DNA from 4 places in the Serratia sp. YWN4 genome. Region 1 is predicted to be linked to each of the others. Evidence: predicted binding sites of a transcription regulator. Region 1 holds the regulator's gene; each other region holds the start of a gene.
What was found. The regulator PurR, encoded in region 1, represses purine synthesis genes. The targets are predictions, from matches to a motif close to CANGCAAACGTTTGCNTG.
Positions count from the first base shown of each region.

Region 2: purT (formate-dependent phosphoribosylglycinamide formyltransferase) is a predicted target of PurR. The motif match lies at 2,021-2,038, and genes of this name have one in related genera.
Region 3: tusA (sulfurtransferase TusA) is a predicted target of PurR. The motif match lies at 3,220-3,237, and genes of this name have one in related genera.
Region 4: carA (glutamine-hydrolyzing carbamoyl-phosphate synthase small subunit) is a predicted target of PurR. The motif match lies at 1,619-1,636, and genes of this name have one in related genera.

Region 1 covers NZ_CM147696.1:2,600,189-2,605,763, forward strand. Annotated here, with positions in the region: gene punC (purine nucleoside transporter PunC) at 1-1,092, opposite strand, end outside; gene punR (DNA-binding transcriptional activator PunR) at 1,206-2,132, shown strand; gene purR (HTH-type transcriptional repressor PurR) at 2,113-3,138, opposite strand; gene cydH (cytochrome bd-I oxidase subunit CydH) at 3,461-3,550, shown strand; gene ACX9GT_RS12420 (IS1182 family transposase) at 3,637-5,109, opposite strand; one part of gene ACX9GT_RS12425 (IS5 family transposase) at 5,204-5,546, shown strand; one part of gene ACX9GT_RS12425 (IS5 family transposase) at 5,546-5,575, shown strand, end outside.
Region 2 covers NZ_CM147696.1:3,107,734-3,113,308, forward strand. Annotated here, with positions in the region: gene yqfB (N(4)-acetylcytidine aminohydrolase) at 1-36, opposite strand, end outside; gene ACX9GT_RS14785 (YebG family protein) at 62-391, opposite strand; gene dbpA (ATP-dependent RNA helicase DbpA) at 477-1,859, opposite strand; gene purT (formate-dependent phosphoribosylglycinamide formyltransferase) at 2,080-3,258, shown strand; gene ACX9GT_RS14800 (YoaH family protein) at 3,295-3,534, opposite strand; gene ACX9GT_RS14805 (glycosyltransferase) at 3,598-4,605, opposite strand; gene pabB (aminodeoxychorismate synthase component 1) at 5,039-5,575, shown strand, end outside.
Region 3 covers NZ_CM147696.1:5,232,901-5,238,475, forward strand. Annotated here, with positions in the region: gene ACX9GT_RS24100 (lysoplasmalogenase) at 1-384, shown strand, start outside; gene ACX9GT_RS24105 (zinc/cadmium/mercury/lead-transporting ATPase) at 533-2,848, shown strand; gene tusA (sulfurtransferase TusA) at 2,882-3,133, opposite strand; gene ACX9GT_RS24115 (7-cyano-7-deazaguanine/7-aminomethyl-7-deazaguanine transporter) at 3,354-4,019, shown strand; gene ACX9GT_RS24120 (DcrB family lipoprotein) at 4,156-4,713, shown strand; gene glpC (anaerobic glycerol-3-phosphate dehydrogenase subunit GlpC) at 4,753-5,575, opposite strand, start outside.
Region 4 covers NZ_CM147696.1:4,675,129-4,680,703, reverse strand. Annotated here, with positions in the region: gene ispH (4-hydroxy-3-methylbut-2-enyl diphosphate reductase) at 1-262, shown strand, start outside; gene dapB (4-hydroxy-tetrahydrodipicolinate reductase) at 569-1,390, shown strand; gene carA (glutamine-hydrolyzing carbamoyl-phosphate synthase small subunit) at 1,860-3,008, shown strand; gene carB (carbamoyl-phosphate synthase large subunit) at 3,027-5,575, shown strand, end outside.

The DNA.
Region 1 (5,575 bases):
CAGCGGTTGGGTGATAAATGCCGAAACCAACATACTGGCGATAAAACAGAGCCCCAATTGCAACGTATTCTGCAAGGCTGCGGCTTTACCACTGTTATCAGGGAACGGCATCAGCGCATTGGCCACCAGAATCGGGTAGCTGGCACCGTTAACCAAAGCCATAAAGCAGAATGGGATCAGCAGACGAGTTAATGTCGGTTGACTCAAGGTGGCGACCAGATATAGCGCCACCATGCTGACTCCATAAGCTACCAGCAGCCACGGCAGCAAGGTTTTGCCAGAAATGCGGTTTAACGCAGTACGACAACCGTAGCCGCCGAATAAAAAGGCCAACGTCTGTGGAACATAACTCAGGCCAATGTCATTCGGGCTGTATCCCATATTGCCGAGAATAAACGGCGAACCGGTCAGCCAGGCAAAGAAGCTGGCAGAGCAGGCAGCAAAGATCATCACGTTGCCGCTGAAAACCCGAGACTTCAGGATTTGCAGGAAACTGAGGCCGGGCTTTTTATCGGCAGAAGGTACGATTCTGGCCGTCTCTTTCAGCAGCAGGGTTGGGACGAACAACAAGGCAGCGATACCCAGCAGCACCGCAAAGATCGCTCGCCAACCCAGGTGATTCAGCAGCCAGGCACCGATCAGCGGGGCCAATGCTGGGGAAAGTGCAACCAATGGCATGATAGTGGCGAAAATACGGTTAACTTTGCCATCGCGATAGCGATCCACCACGATGGCCTGCCAGGTTACGGCGGCAGAGCAGACTCCAATTGCCTGGATGAAACGCAATGACCACAATTGAACGGCATTTTGCACCCATAGCATCCCCAGGCAGCCGAAAGCAAACAACGCCAGGCCAAACAACAGAACTGGCTTGCGGCCCAGCTTATCGGAAAGCGGCCCCCACACCAGTTGGGCAAAGGCGAAACCAGCCAGAAAGATACTCAGGCTGGCGCTGATGGCACTGGCGGAGATTTGCAAATCCTGTTGCATGGCACCAAAGGCGGGCAGATACATATCGGTGGCCAGATAACCCAGCATACTCAGGCCAGCGAGATAAAACATAAATCCAAAATTTTGCATGGTATTTCTCATTAATATTTCTTATTGCAGGTTTTTTAGCGCCGGCCAGTGTATCCGGCTGGATCTCTGCTTGTGAAACGGTAATATTTGCTAAGTGCTATTAAAAAAATTGAAGGCAAAAAGAGATGTGGTCTGAATATTCACTCGATGTGGTTGATGCGGTAGCGCGCACCGGCAGTTTCAGTGCGGCAGCACAGGAGTTGCACCGTGTGCCGTCTGCGGTGAGTTATACCGTGCGACAATTGGAGCAATGGTTGGCGGTGCCGCTGTTTGAACGCCGTCATCGTGATGTGGAATTGACGCCTGCCGGGGCGCTGTTTGTAAAAGAAGCGCGTACTGTTATCAAAAAAATGCTTGATACACGCCGTCAATGTCAGCAGGTGGCTAATGGCTGGCGCGGGCAGCTAAAAATCGCAGTGGATATTATTGTTAAGCCGCAGCGCAGCCGCCAACTGGTAGTGGATTTTTATCGCCACTTCCCCGATGTGGAACTGATGGTGCAACCGGAAGTGTTTAACGGCGTGTGGGACGCGCTGGTGGATGGCCGGGCTGAGATGGCTATCGGGGCCACGCGCGCGGTGCCGGTGGGCGGTGGTTTTGCCTTTCGCGATATGGGCTTTATGAACTGGCTATGTGTGGTTAGCGCGTCACATCCGTTGGCCAGCCTGAGCGGTTTGCTGCGCAACGATCAACTGCGGCCTTATCCCTCTCTGTTGTTGGAAGATACTTCGCGCAACTTGCCCAAGCGAGTGACTTGGTCATTGGATAATCAGCGGCGGCTTACCGTGCCCGATTGGGTTTCCGCCGTAGACTGCTTGCGCAGCGGGTTGTGTGTTGGCATGGTACCAGCGCATCGCGTGCTGCCGTTAGTGCAAAGCGGGGAACTGGTAGCCTTGCAATTGCAGGAGCCGTTTCCCGCCAGTGCCTGCTGCCTGACCTGGCAGCAGAACGCACAATCACCGGCGATGGCTTGGCTACTGGAGTATTTGGGGGACAGTGAAACGCTCAACCAGGAGTGGCTGAGCGAAGAGACTAGCGGCGATAATCGATGAACGGGCCATCGGCCACGGAACGGCGCTCGATCAGTTTTGGATGCACTTCAATCACTTGGGACTCTTCACGCTTGCTGATAATGCGATCCAGCAGCATGGTGAAAGCCATTTCCCCCAGGCGCTCTTTCGGCTGGTGGATGGTGGTTAGCGCCGGGGTGAAATAGCGCGCGTTACGCACGTTATCGTAACCGATCACCGAAATATCCTGCGGGACGCGCAGCCCCAGTTCGTCGGCGGCACAAATCGCCCCCATTGCCATAATATCGCCCCCGCAGAATACCGCAGTAGGACGGTGCTTCTGCGACAGGATCTGGTGCATGGCCTTGTAACCCGAATCGGGTTCAAAATCCCCTTGGACGATCCACTCTTCACGCACCTCAACATTGGCCTCTTGCAGCGCCTTCAGGAACCCCTGATGGCGGCCGCCGCCGGTGTTGCGTGACAGTTGCCCTGGAATAGCGCCGATATCACGGTGGCCACGCTCCAGCAGATAACGACCAGCCAGATAACCGCCCTCAAAGGCGTTATCGATAATGGTGTCGGTAAAATCACCGCGTGCAGCACCCCAATCCATCACCACCATTGGGATATTGCGATAATCCTCCAGCATGCCCAGTAACTGATCTGGGTATTCCGAGCACATCACCAGCAGGCCATCAACACGCTTTTGCGCCAGCATCGCCAGATAGGCCTGCTGCTTGTCGAGATTATTGTGTGAGTTACAGAGGATCAGGGTATAGCCTTTGCTGTAGCAACTGTTCTCTACCGCTTCGATTACTTCAGCAAAGTAGGGCGCTTCACTCGAGGTCGCGAGCAAGCCGATCGATTTGGTGTGGTTAACCTTGAGGCTGCGTGCGACGGCGCTCGGGGAGTAGTGCAGATCTTTGATCGCAGCCCGAACGGCCTCTTTTGTTTCTTCGGCGACGAAACGCGTTTTATTGATGACGTGCGAAACGGTGGTAGTGGAAACGCCAGCGCGTTTGGCTACATCTTTAATCGTTGCCATCTAAAGAATGACTCCTGAACCCACAGGTTATGGTATGTGAGTATGATGTTAATCGTTTGCCTGCGTAGATCTCTCTCCAGATAAGCGGAAGCTGAGTTTTTAGTGCTGAGTTCGTAAGCCGCTTAAACAGGAGGGGCATTTTGCCGGTACGCAGTTGTGAACTGCGGATTCTGTCCCATATCGACGCAAAGTGGAAGATCTATTCGGCATTATAACGAGGGAAATGATAACAAGATTTTAGTCACGAACTGTGTGAAAATGATTTGACGCATTAATCATGTGGATTTTATGCTTAGTGAAGCCAATCTGATAGGGAGTCGTTATGGATACCGATTTGAAGATGTCATTGATTACCACCGTTTGTGCTTTGGCAATGATTATTGTTTTCGGTTTTATCGCCGCATTGAACTGATTCATACCAAGAAATAATAAAGGCGCAGCATGCTGCGCCTTCAGACTGCTGACTAACCCCACTTCTTCAGGTGGGGTTCTTCTTTTTTAGCGACCGCAGGTCGCGATCGCGATATTTTTCCATAACCCCGTCATTGGCGACTTCTGTTCGCCCAAGGCACCTTTCTGGCCTTCCCAAGACGCTTTCCACCACCGGTAAAGACAATAAAGAAGCGCCAGCAGCGCCATCTTTTTCATATTCTGCGCTGTGGCCGCCAGCAGGCACTGCATCTGCACTTTTGACAGTCCACGGAACCGCGCATACCGATGGCCATGGTGCTGTTTCGCATCCGCGAAGCTTCTCTCCACCGTCTCTTTGCGCCGCGCGTAGATTTTCTTGCCCCATTTCGTCAGCCGTAACCTGTTGGCTTCCTCTTTCGCCTCTTCCCACACATGCCGCGTTATCGTTTTCTGTGCCTTGCTGTTCTGCGTACATTGCTGCCTCTGCTCACAGCGCTGGCACACTGCCGGGTCTGAACGGTAATGCTGATAACCGTTACGGTCTGTCGTGCTATATATCAGCAATTCGCCTGCCGGGCACACATACACTTCCCGTGCCTCATCATACCTGAAGTGCTTTTTCTGGAACTCATTCTGACCTTTGTGCGGCCGCCGATAGCCGGGAACCAGCGCGATACCCATTTCCTGTGTCAGATGGCACACCGCGGCGGTGAAGTAACCCGCGTCCACACCCACCGCCACCGGCTCCAGACCGAAGCGCTCTACCTGCCGCTCAAGTCGCCCGATAAAGGGCTGGCTATCATGGACATTGCCCGGTGTCACATGCGTATCCAGGATGATGCCGTGCTTCCCGTCCACCGTGCGGTGGTCCAGATAGAAGAAGCCCTTCGGTTTGTTATCCCGGTGCATAAAGCCGCTTTCCGGGTCGGTGGTGCTGACTTTGGTGTTCTTAACGGCGACGCTTTCTGGCGTCTTTTTTACGGCGGGCAGCGGCTTTTTTTCGTGCTTCCTCCTGTCGGCCTCCACGGCAGCATCAAGCTGCTCCAGATATTCACTGACGCCCACCGGACGTTCTTCATTCACTGCCTTGCGAGGGTTGGCGTCAGCTTTCAGGTGGGTACTGTCGGTGTAAAGAACACGCCCGTTGGCCATGCCGCGGCTGAGAGCCTGTTCCACGATGTGGTCAAAAATCTGCTGGAAGACGTCGCTGTGGTTGAAGCGGCGGAGGCGGTTCTGGCTCAGGGTCGAGGCGTCAGGGACTTTTTCGGTGAGGGCCATACGCAGGAACCAGCGATAAGCGACATTGACCTGTATTTCCTTGACCAGACGGCGCTCACTGGGGATACCGAAGAGATAACCCAGCAGCATCATTTTAATCAGGCGAACGGGGTCAATAGCGGGTCTGCCGTTATCAGGACAATAGAGATGAGCAACGGCGTCGCGGATAAATTCAAAATCGATGGCGGCATCGATTTGGCGAACCAGATGGTCTTCGGGGACCAACTCATCCAGGGTGATGGTTTCAAACTGATATTGCTGGGGAGAGGGTGTTTTGAGCATGGCAGTCAGTCCATTTTTTGCACTGACCTTATTAGGCTGTGTCCCTCAATTAAAAATGGTATACTGATCACCTAATTTTCAAACAGTTATCGCTATGGCTCGCTACGATCTTCCTGATGCTGCATGGGCACTCATCCTGCCATTATTACCTCCAGAACGCTCTCAGCGCCCTGGGCATCCCTATAGTGAACACCGTAAAGTCATCAATGGCATGTTTTGGGTGCTGTGCTCTGGGGCTCCCTGGCGTGATTTACCCGAACGCTATGGGTCATGGAAAACCGTCTACAACCGTTTCAACCGGTGGGCAAAAAAAGGCATCATTAACTCTATATTCAATAAGTTACTGTCCATTCTTGATGAGCATAAGCTGCTCGACTGGTCGGCTATCTCTCTGGATGGTAGCAATATTCGTGCAATGCGTTGTGCTGCCGGTGCCCAAAAAAACATCCCGATATCGCCAGTGATC
Region 2 (5,575 bases), 510 kb from region 1:
CTCAAAGCGGCTGAAGAAGGTTATTTCACGGTTCATACCGTTCCTTGTTCATCACGGCTGATTATGCAGCCTGCTGTTCTGGCTCGGAGGCTGGTTCTTCTTGCAAGATAGCGACCGGTTTTTCACTTTTGGCTTTAGCCGGTTTTTTCACTGTTTCCTGTGGTGCAGCACCACGCAGAATCTGCGCTAACGCGTCTTTATGCTCTGCCAGGAAGAAGCTCAACCCTTCACGCTGTTCATCTTCAAGGGTAATCGGTGCCTGTTGCAGCCACTCACCGAGGCTGTCGGCCAGATCCAGCATTTTGTCGTAGGCATCGGCATCTTTCTTGTTAGCGAAAGTCATTTTTTCCTCACCGTTTCTTACTACTACATATTTCACTTCAACAGCCATGTGCGCATTCCTCAAAGGTTAGAATACTGTAATTTTATACAGTATAATATCATATCGAGCGGGAGCGCAAGCGCTCCGCCGTTTATTATTTCAACAGCCGCGCTTTGCAGCTTTTGCCTTTGATTTTGCCCTGCTGAAGCTGTTGCAGCGCCTTGCGTGCGCTGGCCTTGCGGATCGCCACATAGGCATGCACCGGGAACATATCAATTTTGCCCACATCCGCTGCCGTCAACCCAGCATCGCCGGTCAGCGCGCCGAGAATATCACCAGGGCGGATCTTCGCTTTACGGCCACCGTCGATACATAACGTGACCATTTCGGCCTCCAGCGAGGCATTTGACGCCCCACTCAGCTCTGAAACCGGCACCCAATTGGCGGTTATTTGCAGATACTCTTCGATCGCATGTACCCGCGCCATTTCCTGTGGCGTACACAGGCTGATGGCCAGCCCGCTCAAACCGGCACGGCCAGTACGGCCAATGCGGTGTACGTGTACTTCCGGGTCAAATGCCAATTCGTAGTTCACCACCAGTTCCAGATCTTTAATATCCAGACCACGGGCTGCGACGTCGGTCGCTACCAGAACTCGGCAACTGCGGTTGGCGAAACGTACCAATACCTGGTCGCGATCGCGCTGTTCCAGATCGCCATGCAATGCCAGCACGCTGATGCCGCGCGCTTCCAGCGCTTCAAACACGCTCTGGCAGTCGCGCTTGGTGTTACAAAACACCACGCAAGAAGCGGGTTGATAATGGCGGATCGCCGCCACCAGCACCGCTGGGCGTTGATCGCGCGTGGTTTCATAGAAACGCTGCTCGATGGTGGTGGGTTCATCCCCTTCATCCACTTCGACATTCAGCGGTTCACGCTGCACGCGCGCGCTGATGCGCTCAATGCCTGCCGGATAGGTGGCAGAAAACAGCAAGGTCTGGCGCTGCGGTGGCGTATAGCTGATCACGTCGTCGATATCATCGGCAAAGCCCATGTCCAGCATACGATCGGCTTCATCCAGCACCAACACCTTCAAATCATCCAGCACCAGCGTTTTTTTACGCAGATGCTCCTGAATGCGGCCCGGTGTCCCTACCACGATATGCGGCGCATGCACCAGTGAATCGAGCTGTGGCCCCACCGGTTGGCCGCCGCACAGGGTCAGGATTTTGATGTTCTGGGTGAAACGTGCCAAGCGGCGCAGCTCTTTGCTGACCTGATCGGCCAACTCACGCGTCGGGCACAGGATCAGCGCCTGGGCCGCCACCTGGGCAACGTTGATTTTATCCAGCAGACCGATACCGAACGCCGCCGTCTTGCCGCTGCCGGTTTTCGCTTTGGCACGAACGTCCAGCCCTTTCAGGATAGCGGGCAGCGCTGCGGCCTGTACCGGCGTCATTTCGGCATACCCCAGTTCGTTGAGGTTGGCCAACTGTTCGGCTGGCAGCGGCAGGGAAGAAAAGGAAACTGTGCTCACGGCAATAACTCTTATATAGCAAGTGGAAAGGCGGCGCGGCCCGCGGGCTGGCACCGAATCAGGCGCAGATGATAACAGAGTTAGTGTGGATTCCGGATTTCAGCGGTAAAAAAACTGCTGGCAGCGGCAGATTTCCGGGCCTTGTTATCTCACCCTCTGCACACGCAATCGTTTTCGTATATAATGCGCGCCTACTATCAGACCGTATTGGTACGAAACTATGTTGACAATTGGAACCGCTCTGCGCCCTTCTGCTACCCGCGTTATGCTGCTCGGCTCTGGCGAGTTGGGTAAAGAAGTTGCCATTGAATGCCAGCGTTTAGGGCTGGAAGTGATTGCTGTCGATCGGTACAAAGACGCTCCTGCCATGCATGTGGCCCATCGCAGCCATGTAATCAATATGCTGGATGGTCAGGCATTGAAAGCAATCATTGAGCTGGAGCGCCCCGATTACATCGTGCCGGAAATTGAAGCCATCGCCACCAGTATGCTGGTCGAGCTGGAACAGCAAGGGCACAACGTGGTGCCCTGTGCCGAAGCCACGCGCCTGACCATGAACCGCGAAGGCATCCGCCGCCTGGCGGCAGAAACCCTGGGTTTGCCAACCTCAAGTTATCGCTTTGCCGACAGCGAAGAGGGCTTCCGTGCGGCAGTGGCTGAAATTGGCTATCCGTGCATCATCAAGCCGGTAATGAGCTCGTCCGGCAAAGGGCAAAGCCTGATCCGCAGCGAGCAACAGCTTGGCAGCGCATGGGAATACGCCCAGCAAGGCGGCCGCGCCGGTGGTGGCCGGGTGATTGTGGAAGGATTGGTGAAATTTGATTTCGAGATCACCTTGCTGACCATCAATGCCGTTGATGGCATACACTTCTGTGCCCCGATCGGCCATCGTCAGGAGGACGGCGACTATCGTGAATCCTGGCAACCGCAGCAGATGTCTGAGTTGGCATTAAGCCGTGCGCAGGCGATTGCAGAAAACGTGGTTAACGCATTAGGGGGCTTTGGTTTATTTGGGGTTGAGCTGTTTGTCTGCGGTGACGAGGTCATTTTCAGTGAAGTGTCGCCACGCCCGCACGATACCGGCATGGTTACGCTGATCTCGCAGGATCTGTCCGAGTTCGCCCTGCATGTGCGTGCTTTTCTCGGGTTGCCGATTAGCGCCATCCGCCAGTTCGGGCCTTCGGCTTCTGCGGTGATCCTGCCGGAATTGAACAGCGAAAACCTGCGCTTCAGTGGGTTGGATCGGGCGTTAAGCGGCTATAATCAGGTGCGTTTGTTCGGCAAGCCGGACATCAGCGGCAAACGCCGCTTGGGGGTGGCACTGGCTACCGCAGCGGACGTTGATCAGGCGGTAGAATTGGCTAAACAGGCGGCCGCAGCAGTGGCCGTTCAAGGCTGATAACCTTGGGGTTCGGTACGCCGAACCCCGGCAATATCAATAATTTTCGTCGTCTTCCGCGTCGTCTTCCAAATACTCGGTCGGCTCTTCCTGCGGTTCTTCCTCTTCATCGTCGAACAGGGCAGTTACCCGATCCCCTTGATGCTTTTCACGGATTTCCTGTGCGACGCACGCGATGGCTTCACCACTGCTCATGCCCTGCTCCATCAGGTGATGGATACGTTCAGCAGCTTCCTGCTGTTCTTGATGGCTCAGTGACGGCATACCTGCAAGCATGTGTTTCTCCCCAGCAAAATGGACGTGGAGTATACGCCTTAAAGCCGTGGAACCCTACGCCTGTTATTCTGGAGCCTGCACCGGGCAACGGCGGTTGCACCGCCACTGTTTCAGGCGATGCCGCCACAGCATGACCTGCCATATCTGTTTGATGCCGCGCATGTTGGCGATCATGGCGTGATTAATACCACGCCGATAGAATTCTTCAGTGATCTGCTGCCGTGCCTGTAACTCAGGTTCACGGCGAATACTGTGGCAAATCCCCAGCGCTTCGCGAGTGATTTGCCAGTGAAATGCCGGGCAAAGCGGGATTTTCTGGCTATAACGTTGGTTCAGCGCCACCAGCATCTCGACGATCTGCATGTAATGACGCTGGTATTCAACGTTGGCCTGCCCGGTGCGGCGGCGGTTGCTAATCGACCGATCGTGAACCCGCTGGCGATACAGTGGCTTGCTGAGGTATTTCACCCGCTGGGCGTTAAACATCACTTCGGTAGTCCAGGGAATATCCTGGTGATGGAGGCCCGGCTCAAAATAGAGCTGATGCTGTCTGATAAAATCAAGACGGTAAACTGCCAGCCACACCACATGAATGAAGCGTCTGGATTTCAGCGCCTTTTCCAGCCATTGGTTGCCGCTGATGACCGCAGTGTCTTTCAACCGCTGTTGGGGAATGATCGGCTGCAACTCATCATTACTGGCGAAATAACGTTCGCCATTGCACTGCATCACATCTAATTGATGCTGTTCCGCCTGTGCAATCAGCGTTGAATACATTTCTGGCGCCAATACATCATCAGCATCAGGAAAGGCGACATATTTCCCACGCGCGACGGCCAATCCGGCGTTACGCGCACAGGATACGCCCGCATTCGCTTGATCGATCACACTAATATGCGAATGCTGAGCGGCATAACGGTGAGCAATATCACCTGAACCATCGGTAGAACCATCGTTCACAATAATCACTTCAAGCTGTTGTTCCTGCTGCGCAAGCAGAGACTCCAGAAAAGGGACGAACAACTCCCCGACATTATGCAGAGGGACAATGACACTCAGTTTTAATGACATACACGGCTCTTTGCTGGCAGAAGTAAAAGTGTTTAATTATTTTAATAAATTCAGGGTACTGCTTTGCTACAAGGTGATGAACTACAATACTGACCGGATGATTTTATTGATTATTTTTGGTATCCACAATCCATGTTCAGAATTAAATAATATCTCATCTCAGTAATATAAGAATAAAGAAATAGTAACCATTCGCAATTAATAATGGAGTATCATTATATATTCGCACGTTAGGATAACACTATGATCTCTATTTGCCAGCATCAAGGCCTCTTGCCTTTTCACATTCAGAAAAGGCGTAAAAGTCGCAAAAAACGCTTCGCTTACCCATAGTTTACTTTTCGTCTGGAGCCGCTGTGGGCTGCGCCAACGGGCAGAATATGGCAGAATAGCCAGCCGAAACCGTTCCTGTCAGCCAGGTCTATTGAAGCCCATGAGTGCAACCGCCCCAAACCTTAAATCTTTGCCCTATACCCGTGAATCACTGCTGGAGTTGTTCACTCCACTGGCGCAGCAACCTTGGGCTATGTTGCTGCACTCCGGGTTCGCCGAGCACTCCCATAATCGCTTCGATATTCTGGTTGCCGAGCCGCGCATCACTCTGACCACCCGAGGCTCAAACACCGAAATTTGCCATGGCGCTGAGAGCGATAGCTCATCAGAAGATCCGTTCCTGCTGCTGCAACAGCAACTGGAGGCGCTACACCTGCACCCGAAGCCGAATACGGACTTCCCCTTTCAGGGCGGTGCGTTGGGTTTGTTTGGTTACGATTTAGGACGACGCGTAGAAACACTGCCGCAGTTGGCTCAGGCAGATATTGCCCTGCCAGATATGGCGGTTGGCATTTATGACTGGGCGTTGATTGCCGATCATCAGCGGCAGACGCTGACGTTGCTCAGTTATGGCGATGTTGAACAGCGTTGGCGCTGGCTAAGCCAGCAGCAGACTCCGTCTTGTGTACCTTTTGCC
Region 3 (5,575 bases), 2.6 Mb from region 1:
GCGTTCTTCCTTTCGCACTTGCTTTATACCCTGAGCTTTGCCAGCCAGATGACGTTCAGCCTGTTCTGGCCATTGCCAGTCGCGTTGTTGATCATCGGGGCGGCGCTACTGGCAACCATTTGGAGCCGGTTGGAAGAGATGCGCTGGCCGATCGCCACGCTGGTGGCAATGACGCTGCTGATGGTATGGCTAGCCGGTGAGCAGTATTTCCTGCGCAGTACCGATTTGGGCTTCTCGCTGCTGGCAGGCACATCCCTACTGCTGCTGGCCAACGTGGTGTGGCTGCTGAACCGCTACCGCTTCACGTTCCGTGCCGCAGACGCGATTGTGGCTTTCTGCTACTTCGTCGGCCATTTCCTGATCGTCCGCTCGCTCTATCTGTAACAGAGACCATGGGTTCGGTTCGCCGAACCCGTTTTGCCTTTTCCCCACTTCAGTTAGCAATAATTCTCATATAGGGCTTGACTCTGGAGTCAGCTCCAAGGTGTAGAGTCAATTCTGAGAACACCGTTAATTGCCTGAAGGGGGCGTTATGCATACTCATAAAGAACATCATCATCAGGAACATAGCCATAAAGAGAGCGGCTGCGGCTGCAACCATAGCCACGCGCAAACCCAGCACGGTTGCAGCAGTGAAAAAACCACCGGGGCGGAAAATCACGCCCATGCCCACGAACCGGCCCATGAGCACAGTGCCAGCTGTTGCAGCAGCGGCCACGACGATCCGGATGAGGAAAGCGACAGGCTGGCTGCCGCTCCCCCTTCCGGCAGCCAACGTTTCAGTTGGAAAGTCACTGGCATGGATTGCCCAAGCTGTGCCAAAAAAATTGAAAATGCCGTCACTGCCATTCCCGGTGTCGCAAGCGCACGCGTACTGTTTGCTACGGAAAAGCTGGTGGTGGATGCCCAGAGCGATATCAGCCTGCGCGTGCAGGATGCGGTAAAACAGGCTGGTTTTATCCTGCTGGATACCGCAGTTAAAACCGATGAGCCAAAAACCTCCCGCCTGGGTGAATTCGGCCCGCTGGTATTCCTCTCGGTATTGATGGCAAGCAGTTGGATCTTGGATCTCATCAACCCGCAATTCGGCCAGATTGCCTTTATCATTACCACGCTGGTCGGCTTGGCACCTATCGGCCGTAAAGCCCTGCGCCTGATCCGCTCAGGCACCCCGTTCGCTATTGAAACTCTGATGAGCGTCGCCGCCATTGGCGCACTGTTCATCGGTGCCACGGCCGAAGCCGCCATGGTGCTGCTGCTGTTTATGGTGGGGGAACTGCTGGAATCCTATGCCGCCAACCGCGCCCGCAAAGGCGTGAAAGCCCTGATGGCGTTAGTGCCGGAGGATGCACTGCTGATCCAGGGTAATTCGCGCAAAAAGGTGCCGGTCGCCAGCCTGCGCCCCGGCGATGTGATTGAAATCGCGCCGGGTGGCCGTCTGCCTGCCGATGCTGAGTTAATCAACCCCTTCGCCAGCTTTGACGAAAGTGCATTAACCGGTGAGTCCGTGCCGGTTGAACGCAAACAGGGTGAGAAAGTGGCGGCAGGCAGCCTGTCGGTTGATCAGGCGGCGCAGATGAAAGTGACTTCTGAGCCAGGTAAAAATGCCATCGACCGTATTCTGCAACTGATTGAAGAGGCCGAAGAGCGCCGCGCACCGATCGAACGCTTCCTCGATCGCTTTAGCCGCTATTACACCCCGGCGATCATGCTGCTGGCGGTTGCCGTGATCCTGGTGCCACCGTTGATGTTCGCCGAACCTTGGCAGATGTGGATCTATCGTGGCCTGACCCTGCTGCTGATCGGTTGCCCTTGTGCGCTGGTGATCTCGACTCCGGCGGCGATCACCTCCGGCTTGGCCGCCGCCACCCGCCGTGGTGCGCTAATTAAAGGCGGCGCGGCGCTGGAACAGTTGGGCCGAGTACAAACCATTGCGTTCGATAAAACCGGCACGCTGACCGAAGGCAAACCGACCGTCACCGACGTGTTGCCAGCCAACGGCATCAGCGAGCAGCAGTTGCTGGCTCTGGCGGCTGCGGTTGAGGTGGGTTCCCACCATCCATTGGCGCAGGCCATCATCAACCGCGCCGGGGAAAACGGCGAGGCACTGCCGCTGGCAGAAAACCGCCGGGCGCTGGCAGGAGTTGGCGTGGAAGGCATTGTTAACGGTAAAACCATTTTGATCAGCGCGCCGGGCAAACTGGCAGAAAGCCAGCTTAGCCACGCATGGCGCAGCCAGGTTGAAACGCTGGAAACGGCAGGGAAAACCGCCGTAGTGGTGCTGGAAGAGGGTGTTCCCGTCGGCCTGCTGGCACTGCGTGATACCTTACGCAACGACGCCAAACAGGCGATTGCCGAGTTGGCAGAATTAGGCATCCGCGGCGTGATGCTGACCGGTGATAACCCGCGCGCGGCGGCAGCCATTGCTGACGAGTTGGGAATTGATTACCGCGCAGGGCTGATGCCGGAAGACAAGGTGCAAGCCATCACCGAGCTGAATCAACAGCAGCAGACGGCAATGATTGGCGATGGCATCAACGATGCCCCAGCGATGAAAGCCGCCAGTATCGGCATCGCCATGGGCAGCGGCACCGACGTGGCACTGGAAACGGCTGACGCCGCATTGACGCACAACCGTCTGGTTGGAGTAGCCGAGATGATTCGTATCGCACGCGCCACACACGCCAATATTCGCCAGAACATTGCCATCGCGCTTGGGCTGAAAGGGATTTTCCTGGTCACCACCCTGCTAGGGGTGACCGGCTTGTGGCTGGCGGTGCTGGCGGATTCCGGCGCTACCGCGCTGGTGACTGCCAACGCACTGCGTCTATTGAAGAAACGCCCATAGCGGCAATCCGCCAGGCTCCACGCGGGCCTGGCGTTACTCCACCCGTCCTTTGCGCAGCAGATAGCGATAAGGGGCCGTTTCGGTTTCCTGCGCCACCAGCGTGTGCTCCATAAAACGGCAAAAACCCGGAATATCGCGGGTGGTGGCCGGATCGTCGGCAATAATCAGCAACGTTTTACCGTTGTCCATATGGCGCACGGTTTTACGCACCATCATTACCGGTTCCGGGCAGCGCAAGCCTAACGCGTCGAGCGTCTGGTCTGCCTGGGTAAAGATATCAGTCATGCATTGTTCTCGATCAAAAACGATCGGCGAAGGCTCGCCGGATCTCACTGGCATATAGTTTACGCCAGTGGTTTTTCTGTGCAACACAGGTTATCGTTTGCGTGAAATTTAACCACAACTTAAGTTGCATTGGTTGCGCAAACGCGTAATATGCGCCGCGCAGGTAAAATCTCTACCGTTAAATATGGGTTCCCTCACCCCAACTTAAAAAGGCCACATCATGTATTCGTTTACCGCTCAACAGCGCGTTACCGCGTTGGTTTGGCTATCGTTATTCCATATTGCCATCATTACCTCCAGTAACTATCTGGTGCAGTTGCCGATCGGTATTTTCGGTTTCCATACCACCTGGGGGGCGTTTACTTTCCCGTTCATCTTCCTGGCAACCGATCTGACGGTCAGGATCTTCGGTGCCCCGCTGGCGCGCAGAATTATCCTTGCCGTGATGATCCCCGCGCTGTTTATCTCCTATGTGATCTCCACCATCACTTTTCAGGGGGAATGGCAGGGTTTGGGCGCACTGACCCACTTTAACCTGTTTGTGGCACGCATCGCCGTCGCCAGCTTTATGGCCTACGTGCTGGGCCAGATCCTGGATGTGTATGTCTTCAACCGCCTGCGCCAACGCCGCACTTGGTGGCTCGCTCCGGCAGCGGCGATGTTCCTCGGCAATATCAGCGATACGCTGGCGTTCTTCTTTATCGCTTTCTATAGAAGCAGCGATCCCTTTATGGCCGCCAACTGGGTGGAGATTGCGCTGGTCGATTACGGCTTCAAAGTGCTGATCTGCATGCTGTTCTTCCTGCCGATGTACGGCGTGCTGCTAAACATGCTGCTCAAACGCCTGGCATCGCGCCAGCAAGACGGCCAGTTACAGCCGAATTAATCCGCTGATCAGGGGTGGCTCGGCTGCCCCGCTACTGCGCAAACAAGCCTTGTGACAACATCCGCCTTGCATTTCAGCCTGGAATACGGTGCCATACGCGACAACCCCCCTACCTGTGAAGGAATAAGGAAGCCCCATGCGTAAAGTAGCAAAATTGATGGGTATCAGCCTGTTAGTGCTTGGCCTTGCGGCCTGTGACGGTGCCAAAGACAATAAAGAGCCGGTCAACGGCAGCGCGAGTACAACAGCCAACCAAGCGGTGAGCTTACTGGATGGCAAACTGACCTTTACCCTGCCAAACGGCATGGCGGATCAGAGCAGCAAGCTGAGCCAGCAATCTAATAACCGCCACGTCTTCGCCGACAGCACCGGCCAGCGTGCATTGATCATCATCCTGGGTGATAAACCAGCAGACAGTCTGGAAACTCTGGCCCAGAACATGGAACAGCAGCAGCGCTCACGCGATGCCAACCTCCAGGTTATCACCAATAAAGTCATCGATATCAACGGGGTGTCATTGCGCCAACTGGACAGCATCATTACCAGCAGCGGCCAAAAGGCTTACTCGTCGATCCTGTTCGGTGAGCTGGGTAACCAGTTGCTGACTATTCAGGTCACGCTGCCAGCGGATAACCAGCAGCAGGCACAAAGCGAAGCCGAAGGCATTATCAGTTCGTTGAAGTTACAGCCTTAATCTTGCCAGGGCCGGTGCTTGTACCGGCCCCTTTAATTCTTACCCCAGCGCCTGCGCCAGCAGGGTGATCGGATGTTCGCAGCGCTTACTGGTCGACATTTCGATCTGCCATTTGCAGGTTTCGCAGTCGGTAATCACCCTATCCACGCCGCTCTCTTCGATCTGACGGAACAACGAAGCACCAATGCCCTGCGAGGTTTCATAGTTCTCCGACTTGAAGCCGTAAGTCCCGGCGATCCCACAGCATTGCGATTCCAGCACCACCAGTTCTAAACCTGGGATCTGCCGCATCAGCTCCAGCGTGTAGGCGGTCCAGCCCATTTTTTCCATATGGCACGGCGTATGGTAAGCCACGCGCAGCGGCGTGTGCTTGAGCGGCAACCTGCGCCCCTGACTGAGCAGGCGATAGAGATAGCGCGTTGCCAGTTCCACCCGTTCGCGCACCGCCGAGGTATCGACCCCCAACAGATGCGGATATTCATCGCGCAGGGTAAAGGTGCAACTCGAAGAGGTGGCGACTACCGGAATACCGCGCTCCAGCACCGCATCATGCAAGGATTCGGCGTTCACCTTGGCCTGTTTTTTAGCCTGTTCGATAAAACCATTGGCAATCAGCGGCACACCGCAGCATTTCTCACGTTTCAGCAGTTGCACGCCGATATCCATGGCGTTGAACACCTTGATCAGATCTTTACCGAGCTGCGGATGGTTGTAATTGACAAAGCAACCGTGGAAAAACGCCACCTGTTCGCTATAACGCTGTTGCTGCTGCGCCTGTTGGCGATACCAGCGGCGGAAGGTGCCGAAAGAGTATTTTGGCAGTTCACGCCGGTGATCGATCTTCAGCGCTTTATCCAGCAGC
Region 4 (5,575 bases), 2.1 Mb from region 1:
TCTGGCCGAACTGGCGCAGCGCGTGGGTAAACCGGCGTACCTGATCGACTCGGCGGCCGATATTCAGGAATCCTGGCTAAAAGATGCCACTAACATCGGCGTGACAGCCGGTGCTTCCGCGCCAGACGTGCTGGTTCAGGACGTCATCAGCCGCCTGAAAGCCTTGGGTGGCCAGGATGTTCATGAGATCAGCGGCCGTGAAGAGAACATCGTGTTTGAAGTGCCGAAAGAGCTGCGCATGGATATCAGGCAGATCGATTGAATGCAGCTATATGGTTAAGCAACGGGGGAGCTTCGGCTCCCCGTTTTGCATTTTAGCCCGCGTACGGCAAGGAGGAACTCGCTGAACAGGCTTTATCTCAATGCATAAAAACCGCATGATTATGCAGATTTGTGTTCTTATCGTTATTCGACCAATTGTTAATCAATTGATAGCGTTACTGATAAAAGTATCGGGATAACATAATATTCTAATTCTGCATGAAATCCTCTGGCAGTGATAAAGCAGGGCAGTTACTCTGGACCTCATGCTCCTTACATGGGCACAAAATCAAGAAGAGAGAAAAGTATGACTGATTCACAGATCCGCATCGCGATTGCGGGTTCCGGTGGCCGCATGGGGCGTCAATTGATTCAGGCGGTGCAGCAGGCGCAGGGCGTGATGTTGGGGGCGGCTCTGGAGCGCCCAGGCTCAAGCCTGGTGGGAACCGATGCCGGTGAACTGGCTGGTGTTGGGGCGCTGGGGGTGACCGTCAGCGACAGCCTGGAACAGGTGGCTAATGATTTCGATATTCTGATCGATTTCACCCGCCCAGAAGGCACCTTGGCGCATCTGGCGTTTTGCGTGGCACATAAAAAAGGCATGGTGATTGGCACCACCGGTTTTGATGATGCCGGTAAAGCGGCGATCGGCGCTGCTGCACAACATATCGGCATCGTGTTTGCTGCCAACTTCAGCGTTGGCGTTAACGTGATGCTCAAACTGTTGGAAAAAGCCGCTAAAGTGATGGGCGACTATACCGATATTGAAATTGTCGAAGCGCATCACCGCCACAAGGTGGATGCTCCTTCCGGCACTGCGCTGGCGATGGGCGAGGCGATCGCTGGGGCGTTGGGCCGTGATTTGAAAGAATGCGCGGTTTACCAACGGGTTGGCTATACCGGCGAGCGCGATCCAAAAAGCATCGGTTTTGCTACCATTCGCGCTGGGGATATCGTGGGTGAGCACACCGCCATGTTTGTCGATATTGGCGAGCGGGTGGAAATTACGCATAAAGCATCAAGCCGCATGACTTTTGCCAATGGTGCCGTGCGTGCGGCATCCTGGATCACCAAGCAGCAAAAAGGGCTGTTTGATATGCGTGATGTCCTTGGTTTAGAGCAGTTATAATGTTTTGCATACCATTGTGATGTGGTTGTATTGATCATAGTGCTATGATAATAGGGCAATAATTTTATTGTCCTTTTTTTTAACCATAAAAACAGGGGTTACTTTGACTATTTTAACGGTATCTCCTGTTTTAATCAGTTATCTTTTGCTTTCTCTCCTTTTTATCCCCTCGTTTGTTTATTAGGGCCGAGTTTTAGCGGCTATCATGGGTTTTCTGTGTCATTGTGTCTCGCAACCGTTTACTCGCCCGAGTTTCCGTATGTTTTTATCGGTGTGAAGCCCATAAAACTGTGAGAACAGCAAAAATACGATAAAAAATGGTGCTTTGAGTAGACAAGTCAGAGGCTCATCATTAAAATGCGCCCAATTTGCCAAAAATTAGCCTTGAGGGCGGTTTTTGCATTGATTTAGGCGGTGAAATCTGAATTAATATGCAAATATTATGATTGATTATTCCTTGGAGGGTGTTTTGATTAAGTCAGCGCTATTGGTTCTGGAAGACGGAACCCAATTCCACGGTCGGGCCATCGGGGCAGAAGGTACGGCAGTGGGGGAAGTGGTCTTCAATACGTCGATGACCGGCTATCAAGAAATCCTCACTGATCCTTCCTATTCCCGCCAGATTGTTACTCTCACTTATCCTCATATCGGCAATGTCGGCACCAATGCTTCCGACGAAGAATCCTCCGCTGTTCACGCTCAAGGCCTCGTCATTCGCGACCTCCCACTGATTGCCAGCAACTATCGCAACGAAGAAGGCCTTGCCGAGTACCTCAAGCGCAACAACATTGTGGCGATTGCCGATATCGATACCCGCAAACTGACTCGCCTGCTGCGCGAAAAGGGCGCACAAAACGGCTGCATCATTGCTGGTGATGTCACCAATGCTGAATTGGCGCTACAAAAGGCCAAAGCCTTCCCTGGCCTGAAAGGCATGGATCTGGCGAAAGAAGTCACTACCAAAGAAGCCTACGCCTGGCAGCAGGGCAGTTGGACGCTTGAAGGCGACTTGCCGGAAGCGAAAGCGGCGAGCGAATTGCCCTACCACGTAGTGGCCTACGACTACGGCGCCAAACGCAACATCCTGCGCATGCTGGTGGATCGCGGCTGCCGCCTGACCGTAGTGCCTGCGCAAACCCCTGCCGATGACGTGCTGAAAATGAATCCAGACGGCATCTTCCTGTCCAACGGGCCGGGCGACCCGGAGCCGTGCGATTACGCGATTACCGCTATCAAACAGTTCCTGGAAACCGACATTCCGGTATTCGGCATCTGCCTGGGCCATCAGCTACTGGCATTGGCCAGCGGTGCCAAGACCGTGAAGATGAAGCTCGGCCATCACGGTGGCAACCATCCGGTGAAAGATCTGGATAACAATACCGTGATGATCACCGCGCAGAACCACGGCTTTGCGGTGGATGAAAATCATCTGCCCGCTACGCTGCGCGTCACGCACAAATCCCTGTTCGACCACACGGTGCAAGGGATCCACCGCACCGACAAAGCGGCGTTCAGCTTCCAGGGGCACCCTGAAGCCAGCCCAGGCCCGCATGATGCTGCGCCGCTGTTCGATCACTTTATCGAACTGATTGAGACTTACCGTTCCAACGCCAAATAATCAGGAGCCATAACAGCCATGCCAAAACGTACAGATATAAAAAGCATCCTGATCCTCGGCGCTGGCCCGATCGTTATCGGCCAGGCGTGTGAGTTCGACTACTCTGGTGCCCAAGCCTGTAAGGCGCTGCGTGAAGAGGGTTACCGCGTTATTCTGGTCAACTCCAACCCGGCAACCATCATGACCGACCCGGAAATGGCCGATGCGACCTACATCGAGCCGATTCATTGGGAAGTGGTGCGTAAAATCATCGAAAAAGAGCGCCCAGATGCGGTGCTGCCGACCATGGGCGGCCAGACGGCGCTGAACTGCGCGCTAGAGCTGGAGCGCCAAGGCGTGCTGGCTGAGTTCGGTGTGACCATGATCGGTGCCACGGCCGATGCCATCGACAAAGCGGAAGATCGCCGCCGTTTCGACATCGCCATGAAGAAAATCGGCCTGGATACCGCGCGCTCCGGCATTGCGCACAATATGGAAGAAGCGCTGGCGGTGGCCGCTGACGTCGGCTTCCCGTGCATTATCCGCCCATCGTTCACCATGGGCGGCACCGGCGGCGGTATTGCTTACAACCGCGAAGAGTTCGAAGAGATCTGCGAGCGCGGTCTGGATCTGTCGCCGACCAAAGAGCTGTTGATTGACGAATCGTTGATCGGTTGGAAAGAGTATGAAATGGAAGTGGTGCGCGATAAGAACGACAACTGCATCATTGTCTGTTCCATCGAAAACATCGACGCGATGGGGATCCACACCGGCGACTCGATCACCGTCGCCCCGGCACAGACGCTGACCGACAAAGAGTACCAAATCATGCGTAACGCCTCGATGGCGGTGCTGCGTGAAATCGGCGTCGAAACCGGCGGTTCCAACGTGCAGTTCTCGGTAAACCCGAAAACCGGCCGCCTGATCGTGATCGAAATGAACCCGCGCGTGTCCCGCTCTTCTGCGCTGGCGTCGAAAGCCACCGGTTTCCCGATTGCCAAGATTGCCGCCAAGCTGGCGGTGGGTTACACCCTCGACGAACTGATGAACGACATCACCGGCGGCCGTACTCCAGCCTCCTTTGAGCCGTCTATCGACTACGTGGTGACCAAAATTCCTCGTTTCAACTTCGAGAAATTTGCCGGTGCCAACGATCGCCTGACCACCCAGATGAAGTCGGTCGGTGAAGTGATGGCAATTGGCCGTACCCAGCAGGAATCCTTGCAGAAAGCGCTGCGTGGCCTGGAAGTGGGTGCGACCGGTTTCGATCCGAAAGTGAGCCTGGACGATCCGGAAGCGCTGACCAAGATCCGCCGCGAACTGAAGGAAGCCGGTTGTGACCGCATCTGGTATATCGCTGACGCTTTCCGCGCCGGTATGTCTATCGACGGCGTGTTCAACCTGACCAATATCGACCGCTGGTTCCTGGTGCAGATCGAAGAGCTGGTGCGTTTGGAAGAGCAAGTGGCTGAAACGGGCATCAACAGCCTGAACGCTGAGTTCCTGCGCACGCTGAAGCGTAAAGGTTTTGCCGATGCGCGTTTGGCTACGCTGGTGGGGGTTTCCGAAAACGAAATCCGCAAGCTGCGTCACAGCTTTAACCTGCACCCGGTCTACAAACGTGTTGATACCTGCGCGGCTGAATTCGCTACCGACACCGCTTACATGTATTCCACCTATGAAGAAGAGTGCGAATCTAACCCAACCAACGATCGCCCGAAAGTGATGGTGCTGGGCGGTGGTCCGAACCGTATCGGCCAGGGCATTGAGTTTGATTATTGCTGCGTGCATGCCTCGCTGGCGCTGCGTGAAGACGGTTACGAGACCATCATGGTCAACTGTAACCCGGAAACCGTGTCTACCGATTACGACACCTCGGATCGCCTGTACTTCGAACCGGTGACGCTGGAAGACGTGCTGGAAATCGTGCGTATCGAGAAGCCAAAAGGCGTGATCGTGCAGTACGGTGGCCAGACTCCGCTGAAGCTGGCGCGCGAACTGGAAGCCGCAGGCGTGCCGATTATCGGTACCAGCCCGGATGCCATCGACCGTGCCGAAGACCGCGAACGTTTCCAGCAGGCGGTTAACCGCCTGGGCCTGAAGCAACCGGCCAACGCCACGGTAGCCACCATTGAGCAGGCGGTAGAAAAAGCCACTGGGCTTGGCTATCCGCTGGTGGTGCGCCCGTCCTACGTGTTGGGTGGCCGTGCGATGGAGATCGTTTACGACGAAGTCGACCTGCGCCGCTACTTCCAGAACGCCGTCAGCGTGTCTAACGATGCTCCGGTGCTGCTGGACCGTTTCCTCGATGATGCGATAGAAGTGGACGTTGATGCCATCTGTGACGGCGAACGTGTGCTGATTGGCGGCATCATGGAGCACATCGAGCAGGCTGGCGTACACTCAGGTGACTCGGCGTGTTCACTGCCGGCTTACACTCTGAGCAAAGAAATTCAGGATGTGATGCGCCAGCAGGTTGAAAAGCTGGCGTTTGAGCTGCAGGTGCGCGGTTTGATGAACGTGCAGTTTGCGGTGAAAAACAACGAAGTTTACCTGATCGAAGTGAACCCGCGTGCGGCACGTACCGT